3 regions of the Pseudoalteromonas sp. APC 3358 genome follow, and region 1 is predicted to be linked to each of the others. Evidence: predicted binding sites of a transcription regulator. Region 1 holds the regulator's gene; each other region holds the start of a gene.

The links. The regulator LexA, encoded in region 1, represses DNA repair genes until DNA is damaged. The targets are predictions, from matches to a motif close to TACTGTATNNNNATACAGTA.
Region 2: a site for LexA is predicted at 1,533-1,552, ahead of QL995_RS14590 (exonuclease domain-containing protein). Genes of this name have one in related genera too.
Region 3: a site for LexA is predicted at 1,372-1,391, ahead of QL995_RS08685 (SulA-like leucine-rich domain-containing protein). Genes of this name have one in related genera too.

The regions. Positions count from the first base shown of each region.
Region 1 is NZ_JASDCE010000016.1:14,345-17,632, reverse strand. It holds gene ctaD (cytochrome c oxidase subunit I) at 1-53, opposite strand, end outside; gene coxB (cytochrome c oxidase subunit II) at 53-1,195, opposite strand; gene lexA (transcriptional repressor LexA) at 1,679-2,296, opposite strand; gene QL995_RS19090 (PaaI family thioesterase) at 2,464-2,904, shown strand; gene QL995_RS19085 (hypothetical protein) at 2,905-3,285, opposite strand.
Region 2 is NZ_JASDCE010000009.1:95,351-98,638, forward strand. It holds gene QL995_RS14590 (exonuclease domain-containing protein) at 1-1,521, opposite strand, end outside; partial or broken gene QL995_RS14595 (protein phosphatase) at 1,651-1,860, shown strand; gene QL995_RS14600 (competence protein CoiA family protein) at 1,963-2,706, opposite strand; gene QL995_RS14605 (hypothetical protein) at 2,769-3,224, opposite strand.
Region 3 is NZ_JASDCE010000004.1:316,408-319,695, reverse strand. It holds gene QL995_RS08695 (diguanylate cyclase) at 1-322, shown strand, start outside; gene QL995_RS08690 (YchJ family protein) at 397-876, opposite strand; gene QL995_RS08685 (SulA-like leucine-rich domain-containing protein) at 915-1,349, opposite strand; gene QL995_RS08680 (SEL1-like repeat protein) at 1,647-2,111, opposite strand; gene QL995_RS08675 (NCS2 family permease) at 2,230-3,288, shown strand, end outside.

The DNA of each region.
Region 1 (3,288 bases):
TGATGAGCATGATGAGCTTCATTGGCGTTAGGTTGTTCTACTATGCTACTCATTAGTTCGCCTCCACTTTGGCATCAAGTGCTGCCTGTATTTGACTCGGTTGAATAACATCACCCGTATCATTACCCCACGCATTACGTTTATAAGTAATAACCGCTGCTAATTGCTTTATAGATAACTGTTTGGCAAATGCTTGCATTGCCGTACCTGGTCGCCCATGGATAACTACATCAATGTGATCTTTTATATCGCCAAGTACTATAGGGCTGCCTTTAAGTGCAGGAAATACACCCGGTAACCCCATGCCAGTAGGCTGATGACATGCAGCACAATTGGCCATATATACTTGTTCGCCTAAAGTCATTAATTCTTCTTTCGGGAGGGTTTTATCAAGTAATGCGGCATCTGCTAATGCTGCTTTTTGTTTAGCTTGCTTTGCATCTGCAAGCCACGTTTTAAAATCAGCCTCAGATTTAGCGACCACCACAACGGGCATAAAGCCATGATCTTTACCACACAACTCAGCACATTGGCCTCGGTAAGTACCTTCTTCGTTTATGTTCGTCCATGTTTCGTTTATAAAGCCGGGATTCGCATCTTTTTTAACTGCAAAATCAGGTACCCACCAAGAGTGAATAACATCGTCAGAAGTCATTAAAAATCGTACTTTTTGATTTATTGGCAGTACGAGAGGTTTATCAACCTCAAGTAAGTAGTTAGGATTTTTATCTGCAAGATTCGCTATTTCATCTTGCGGGGTAGATAAAATAGAGTAGAACTCTACATCTTCACCCATATATTCATAATGCCATTTCCATTGCGAGCCTGTAATTTTAATAGTGAGATCAGCTTTGCTGGCATCTTCCATTGCAATTAGAGTTTTAGTGGCTGGTACTGCCATAGCAATTAAAATAACAAACGGGATTGCAGTCCAAAGTATTTCTACTTTAGTGCTTTCGTGAAATTGGGCAGGTACAGCCCCTTTAGATTTACGGTGATGAATAAGTGCCCAAAACATAATTGCGAACACTATCACCCCAATCACACAACATATTATAAATATGGTCATGTGCAGCTGATATACATTATTGCTTATATCGGTTACGCCTTTGCGCATATTGTATTGGCTGTTAGCCAAAACTGGGTGCGAAAAAACACATAATATAAGCCACAAGGTAGAGGTCAGTTTACCCATGTGACGGCTCCTTTGATGCTATTGCGAATGCAAAGCGAAGAGGCATACGGCTTAAACGCCAATTCGTTATTTTTATTTTTTTAGTCAATCTCATTTAATATTGATTGGTTTTGCTGCGCCAACAACGTGTTTGTGTATATTGTGTGTTCTCAAAACTAAAAAGCTGTGAGTTATTATTAGCTCAGCACATTAATAATTAGCTAAAAAATGAACAACAAGCAAGTTTTAGTATAAAAAACAATCAGGTGATATTGAGTAATTAATAAAAAATCAGTAACCAACTAGGTAACAGGAAGTTCAAAAGATGAGCAAAACAAAGGGGTTTAACGCATTCGAAGGGGGAAAATATAAGTGCAAAAAAGTTTACAGCTTAAATTGTCAGTGAGCTATTTATGCCCTATTTTTAGTGCGAATTTAAAACAGAAAATGCGTACTAATTAGTACGCATTTATAAAACTGCTTGTTTAAAAGCTATTTTTAAAGTCACATCCAATCAGCGTTTCTTATAACACCAACGGCTAAGCCTTCAATATTAAAAGACTCATTCTCAAGATCTACTTCAATAGATTCAAAATCGTCGTTTTCAGCATGAAGTAATACTTTACGACCCGCTTTCTCAAGACGTTTTACAGTTACGTCTTCGTCTAGGCGGGCAACAACAACTTGCCCGTTTTCAGCGGTTTGAGTACGATGTACAGCAAGTAAATCACCATCCATAATACCAATATCTTTCATGCTCATACCGTTAACGCGTAGTAAAAAATCTGCAGCCGGTTTAAACATTAATGGATCTATTTTGCAGTGACTTTCAACGTGCTCTTGCGCCAAAATAGGTGAACCAGCAGCAACACGCCCTATAAGCGGTAAACCTAATTGTTCTGGCTCTTCTTCTTCAATTAACTGAATACCACGGCTTGCACCTGGTTTCATTTTAATTGCGCCTTTTTTAGCAAGTGCTTTTAAATGTTCTTCAGCAGCATTGGCACTTTTAAAACCTAATGTTTGCGCTATTTCAGCACGTGTAGGAGGCATACCAGTGTCTTTAATAAAAACTTTAATTAGTTCGAGTATTTGAGCTTGGCGGTTCGTTAATGGTCGCATACAACTGGTTTTCCATACAGTACATTTAACTGTGAGTATATACAGTTAAATAAAAATCGCAAATTTAAATTAAGCCTTAAAATAGCCAAAGTAATTTCACTTGTGTACATTTTAGGGATATAACTAAAGCTAGGTTTATAAATGATTAAAAAAGCAAAGGAGTCATTATGAGTATTTGGTACCAGCCCATCACTTTAGAGCTGTGCAAGCAGTTAGAACAAGGCATTGATGGCCAAGGAACATTAATGAAAACCATGGGAATAGAAGTCACTGAAATTGGTGATGATTACTTAGTAGCCACTATGCCGGCAATTCCTGAGCATCATAACCCAATGGGAATGGTTCACGGCGGTGCTAACGTTGTACTTGCCGAAACAGTTGCCAGCTATGCAGCTAACTTTGTTGTCGATTTTACAAAATTTTACTGCGTGGGGCAGGAAATTAGCGCAAGTCATTTAAAAGCATCTCGCAACGGCACTTTAACAGCAACGGCAAGAGCGTTTCATATTGGCAAACGTAGTTCAGTGTGGGAAATAAAAATTACAAATAGCCGCAATGAGCTGTGCTGCGTATCAAAAATGACCGCAGCAGTCGTAGAGCGAAGGTAGTTACTTTTCGATTGGGTAAATTGTAATTTCCATACCCGCACCAATCGCAGATATACGTAGTAATGTATCTGCATCTAAGGCTTGATTAAAGCACTTAGGGGAAGTGCCTGATTCAAAACCAATATCAAACGTTCTACGTGAACAGCTTAACCATTGCTTTAGCGCGTTACGCGAACACGATTCAATAAGCTCACATATATGGTTTATTGCTTTGTCAGGCGTGTTTACTACACCTGTTGCTTCAATACGCGCTAATTGACGGTATTCGTCTTTGTCATAATGTAAAATCGTCGCGACTTTTTTCAAGTCTGCCACTAGCAAACTAATATCTTGCTTTGATTCAAGCTCAAGATCTACATTTAAAAATTGAATTTCCGACATCGT
Region 2 (3,288 bases), on a different contig from region 1:
GCCATTATTGATAACCATTAAGTCGGGGTAGCCGTCTTTTAGCTGTAAATAATGTTTACTCATGGCTGTTAAATGAGTAATTAATGCCTCAAGTGGGCTGTTTAAAATAAGTGCTTCTAACGGCTCTAATAAATTGCTGCGCCATCTAAACAAGCCGTTAGGTTGATCAAAGTATTGCGCTGCATTTTTGCATACTAAATTAAGTAATGCTTGCGACGTTTGGCACTGTGCTAAGCGCTCATTTATCTGTGTTTGCTGCGCTTCATAAAAATTACCAAGTCTTAATACTTGCGGATAAATATCAAACTCATTGCATGGTGGATAAGGCGACTCCACAAATAGCTCATGCCAAAATACTAAACCAAACAAACTTTGCCAAAGCGTGTTTTCGGTATTAAATACAGCCATACCTTGGCGAGTATAATAATCGTTTACGCCCTGCTCTACTTCACCTCGGTACAGTTCATCTATTTCCAGCACGCATTGGGTGTCGGCAAGCATTGCACTTAAACGAGAACGTGTTTTTTTATTAAACTTACGCATTAAAAAATCGTCAGCAAAATAAAGTAAATCATCAGTGAGCGGGTTTTCGATAATGGCTTCTAATCGTGCTTTTACCCACTCTTTATTACCAAGCCTATATTGCTCTCTTATTTGAATTTCTTGTGCTTCACTATCATCCACGCACCCTTCAAGTAAGCTAAAAGCAAGTTCGCTATCAACTGTTTTTAGCTGCCTATAAAGCCTAACTAATAATTTATTTTTTAATGCAACGGCTATTGCACCATGTGCAGCTTGCACTAAAACCTGCGACGCTAAAGCAACGTAATCGCTCTCATCTGTTATATTTTTAAATGCTAACCGGTAACGGTTTAATAAATAGTTTGATTGCGCTTCGTCTAGTGTTTCAAAGCGTGACAAGCTCTCACTGTGCCCTTCGCGCGTAGCGGTTAAGCCTAAGTCTCGCATTACAAAACGGTTTTGATGATTCACATCACCACGGCTTAGTTTACCTGCAAATAAAAACTCAAAATACTCGTAGTAATCACTGCGGTTGTTAATTACATACTGGCTATTAAGTGGCGCAAGCTCTTGTGGGCAGTCTTTAAAAAACTCCCGCGCAATATCCACCAGCGCGCCTTTAGCTGCGCTCTTTTTAAAGCTTATTTGCTCACTGTAATTACTTAGCAACTCAACCAAAGAAGGTTTGGTTAAGTGCGCTAAAAGCTGCGAATAATGCTGCTCGTTTGGCTCAAATAAAATATCGGCTTTTTTAAGCGTATAAATAGCCTGATGCGGCGATGTTATTTCTTCATAATTGAGCGATTGCGCCTGAACCAAATAAGGCTTTCGCGAGTATACCCGCGCTAACATGCACTGGCTTTGCTCATCTAGCTTGTTAATTTTACTAATAAATTCACTATGTTTAGGCTCAAGTAAATGCATACATTTACTTGTTACAAACTCAATAAGCTCTCTAAAATGCGCTAAATAGTATTTTGCTGGTAATTCTTTTTTCATAATATCGCCATAACTGTATATAAAAACAGTATCTAGTATTTGCGCTTATTATTCAATCTTAAACTTGTAATCAGTAATGGTTATAGTTGCCATATATAAATAATGTAGAGTCGATAAGCACTAAATGTAAAAAGCGACATATTACAAGCCATACAATACAAACAAACCATTGCCATACATTGCAAAGGCGGCGCTGGCCGCACAGAGTTGGTAGCTGCACTTATTTTAAATTCGACAGGTTACACAAAAGAAGAGGTATACAACCTAGTACAAGGCATTCGCCCTAAAGCACTCACTATAGAATTACAAAAAGAGTACTTTGATAACTTTGAGGTGTAAGACAGAGGTTGGGGAAGATTTAGCACTATAAATAGTGCTAATAATTCTATTTATAGCCTGTAATGAATTAGCACTGATAAGATTGATCACTTGTTATGCAACTCATTTAAACTTTGCCAAGAAATCATTTTTAATACATGCCTTAATACAGAAACTACTATAATTGTTAAAACGCATTAATTGCCAGATGACACCTTGTCCAAAGTCCAAATAAACTGGTTTTGTTGCTTTAAACCAAACATATCTAGGCCTTTTCCACTCAAAGAGGAAGTGTCCTACATGCGTGGATTTAATTATTCCATCTATTTTATCTGAGCTATGTATTTCTACTAACTCATTCGGACCTCGATACTCAGAAATAAAAGAATAAACGAAATGAGTTTTATGATTACTTGAATGAATAGATATATCTTCCATTGATTCATGCAGAGGATCAGGAAGCATCGCACGTAATTTTATGTTTTTCGCTAGATTACGACCATTAATTACCCAAATCATATCCCCGTAGAAATCCTCTCTTGATTTCAACTCAGCTTCAGACATTGGGGAGTTTTGAAATTCAATTACAATATTCTGCTCATTAACAACATCTGCAATATGCTTTTCACCACTTTTATCAAAGTATACTATTTCTTGATTACGATCTTCCCAATGATTTTTCCAATCTCGATGCCATTGGGATTCATTATCCCACCAAGGATCACAACTACATTTTACCTTGTGCGCCCAATGCCATCTAATTTTTGAACCACACTTTGCTACGGTTGGACTACCACAATATATACAAACTCCTTTCATCTTGGGCAGAGGAGCTTGCTTAAATCCGTCAACTAATGAAAATTTCATAAGTACATAACACTCGGTTGTATAATGCCTCAATCAGCCGCTGCTGGATTGGCTTGTTATATTTATTTACCCAATTCAGGAGCGGGTAAAGTTTTTGTAATACTTTTATTTAGCGAATGATTGTCAAATGCTATAGAAACCATTGAAAGCTTCGCCACCAATTTTTTCCCCTTAAATAGAGCTAAATCCGTTCCTAATTCTGCACCGTCAAGATCGGAGAGTGGAAAAGTTTTGTCAATTTTTTTCCAGCCAGATAATCCTTTAAGTAGGATTACTTCACTGTCTATTTTGATTTCGTATTGCCGAAAGCTGAGTACCATCCACCAAGCAAAAATAGATGTTGTAACCAAAGCGAGAATTAACGCCAAAAGTTGTTCATTTGGCGATAACGAAGTATTACTCTCGCTAAGGAATAAAAGAGCGCCAGCATATATTGCAAAGAATCCGATACAGTTAAATAATAGTAAAAAAATTGATTTAAAAATGATTTGAAAAACTGAGCTACGAATTACAGACATGGTATCTCTATAAATATGACAATTTAATCTACGACATTTGACGCTTTATAAACCGACAAATGTC
Region 3 (3,288 bases), on a different contig from region 1:
TACGGTTTTAAACCTTGTTGCACAAACTATTACTAATAGTTTGCAAAGGCCAACCGATTTTGTTGCGCGTTACGGCGGCGAAGAGTTTGTAGTTGTTCTACCGCATACAAGCACTGAAGGTGCGATTTGTGTTGCTGATAAAATTAAACAAAATGTGGTCGATTTAGGAATATTACACAGATATTCAGAATATGACTTTGTGACTATTAGTATTGGCGGTGCAACCCTAAAACCGTATGTAAATAACAAAAACACCTTGCAGATCGCAGATGAAAAAATGTATGAGTCCAAAATGCAAGGTCGTAACCAAGTGTGTTTTTAAGTTTAGCTAGCTAATAAATCACTTTGCCACTTAAAAACACCTTGTAGGTGATAAATATTAAATAAGATTATTTATTACACGCTATGACATTTTTTGTACTTTTTATTGCTACCACATGGGCAGTCATCATTTCTGCCCACTTTAATATCTTCAACAGGATATATAGTGCCATCTAAATAACGCCATTGAGTGTTTTCTTTAATAAACTGCGATTTTTCGTGAAGCTCACAAAATAAGTTTTGATAAAAATATTGGGCTTTAAATTCTACAGTACCGGTATCGCCATCATGGCTTGACCCAATTACATCAAGATTTATAAATCGACAGCTGTTAGCAAAATCATTGATTTCTTTAACCGGATTTTCAGCTTGTTTTTCTTTTGCGTAGGTTTGATAAATATATTCTGCATTTTTAATAACATAAGCACTGAATCGTGAGCGCATAAGTTGTTCAGGAGAGTCAGCTTGCTTAACAGATAAGTGAAGCGGCTCGCAGCAATCGGCATAATTGTGCCCACTGCTGCAAAAACATAATGTGGTATTGAGTGAAGTCATAATAATAATACAAAGTCTAAAACATTAGTTTAACAAGCTTATTGGGCGAGTGATATCTCTGTTGTTTGAGACTTTTTAGTAAAACAGTATAGTTTTGTATTCGTTTTACTTAAATCGAACGATAGATTCGTAAGTAGTTGGTTATTAACTATATCGGTCCAGGTAATTACCGCTGCAAAGTTTCCGTTATGTAATGCAGAATTTAATACATACTCTAAATTTACTAGGTGCTTCTGTCTAATAACAAGTAATTTACTTGTATCAATAGAGCATGAGTCAAGTAAAGCTTTGCTAGGTACGTGATCTGGAGCAATTAGTAACGTCCATGCATTAGAGCTATTGTATTGGTGTAATACTTTTAAAAGCTCAAAGGTCGCTGAAATTTCATCTTCAATTTGAATCAAATTCACGCAATCGCTTTGCTCATCTTGTTGGTAACTTTTAACTGTTCTTACGGTAATAGGCTGTAACATAATTTCACTCACTGGGTTTTTATACAGTATTCATATACAGTAGTTTATACAGTGCTTTCGTGCAAGCCTTTTATGCTATTTATTTGTACAGTTATTCAGCTTTTGATCATTGTTTTTATTTTTTTAATTTATAATTCTTTATTAATCAGATTGTTATGGAATTATTTTTGAGAAGGTATTCTAAAAATAAATTTTTGAGCAGTGTCTTCATTTTGGGGTTTTATACTGTATAGGATTATCTTTGTAACCATATACAGTATTTTTAACACTGCATACAGTACTTCTGCCATAGCTAGCTTATGTGTTTTCACTCGTGCGAGGGATCATATGAGAAAACTGGAGTTGGTGAATTTGTTCGTACAAACTTGCCGCATAACATTGAGCATCTTTAAATCGCTTAGTTTCGATATGTTTGCGTATATCTGTAACCGCTGCAGTGGCAGGGGCGTACCCTTGGCTACTTGCTAAGCTTAACCAAGCTACAGCATGAAATACACTTTGTGGCACGCCTTCACCTTTCACAAAAAATAAACCTAAATAAAACTGTGCTCTATGGTTTCCCGCCATTGCAGCAAGTCGCATCCATTTTGCAGCCAATGGAGCTTGATTATTTTTTAAATAATATAGGGCTTTATTTAACGTACTTTGCTCATCTTTTTTATTATCAACGGGCACAGAGGTATTTTCGGGTTGAGTAACAAAACCTAAAATATTATCTAGCTGTTGCTCTAAGTCTTGCTCACAAGGTGTTGTTTTAAGCATATCGGTTCATTTATTATTTTAACTACTTTAACAGTTTAGTATATAGCAAGGTAAAATGTCCTGTAAAAGATAATTTTTATGTTAAAATCTCGCCACTTTTTACTATCACAAGTTTATTATGTTCGAAGCCTTATTTAAACTGAGCGAAAATAATTCAACAGTTAAACGCGAATGCGTTGCTGGCCTAACTACCTTTATAACTATGGTATACATTGTATTTGTAAACCCGGCTATGCTCGCAGAGGCTGGGATGGATCAAGGGGCTGCATTTGTAGCGACATGTATAGCAGCTGCGATAGGCTGTTTTATAATGGGTTTATGGGCTAATTATCCATTAGCATTAGCGCCTGGTATGGGACTAAATGCCTTTTTTACGTATGGTGTCGTATTAGGAATGGGTTATACCTGGCAAGCCGCGTTAGGGGCTGTATTTATGTCGGGTTGTATATTTTTGTTTTTAAGCTTATTTAAAGTCAGAGAGTGGATTATTAATGCCATACCTCTGGTGCTCAAGCGAGCAATCGCAACGGGTATAGGTGCTTTTTTAGCATTAATTGCCCTTAAAAATGCAGGCATTATTGTCTCAAGCCCGGCAACATTAGTACAGTTGGGCGACATTACTTCTCCGGGTCCGTTATTGGCTATATTAAGCTTTTTTGTAATTGCAGCGCTTTTATATCGCGACTTTAAAAGTGGCGTGCTTATTAGTATTTTATTAGTGACTGGCATTGCTCTAAGTTTTGGGCTTGTTGAATATCACGGTGTTATGGCTATGCCACCATCAATAATGCCTACTTTTATGCAGCTAGATTTTGCAGCCGCTTTTGATATATCAATGATGAGTGTTATTTTTGCTTTCTTGTTTGTCGATCTTTTTGATACTTCGGGTACATTAGTTGCGGTAACTCAAAAAGCAGGTTTAGCTGATGAAAAAGGTAACATGCCTCGTTTAGGGCGCGCATTAAGTGCTGACAGCTCAGCAACAATTGCAGGTGCGATGCTAGGTACGTCTACGACTACATCGTATATAGAATCGGTTGCTGGTGTATCTGTTGGCGGACGTACTGGCTTAACAGCTGTAGTTGTAGGCATTTGCTTTTTACTAATGATGTTTTTTGCACCGCTTGCACAAATGGTACCGGCTTATGCTACGGCAGGCGCTATTTTATATGTCGCT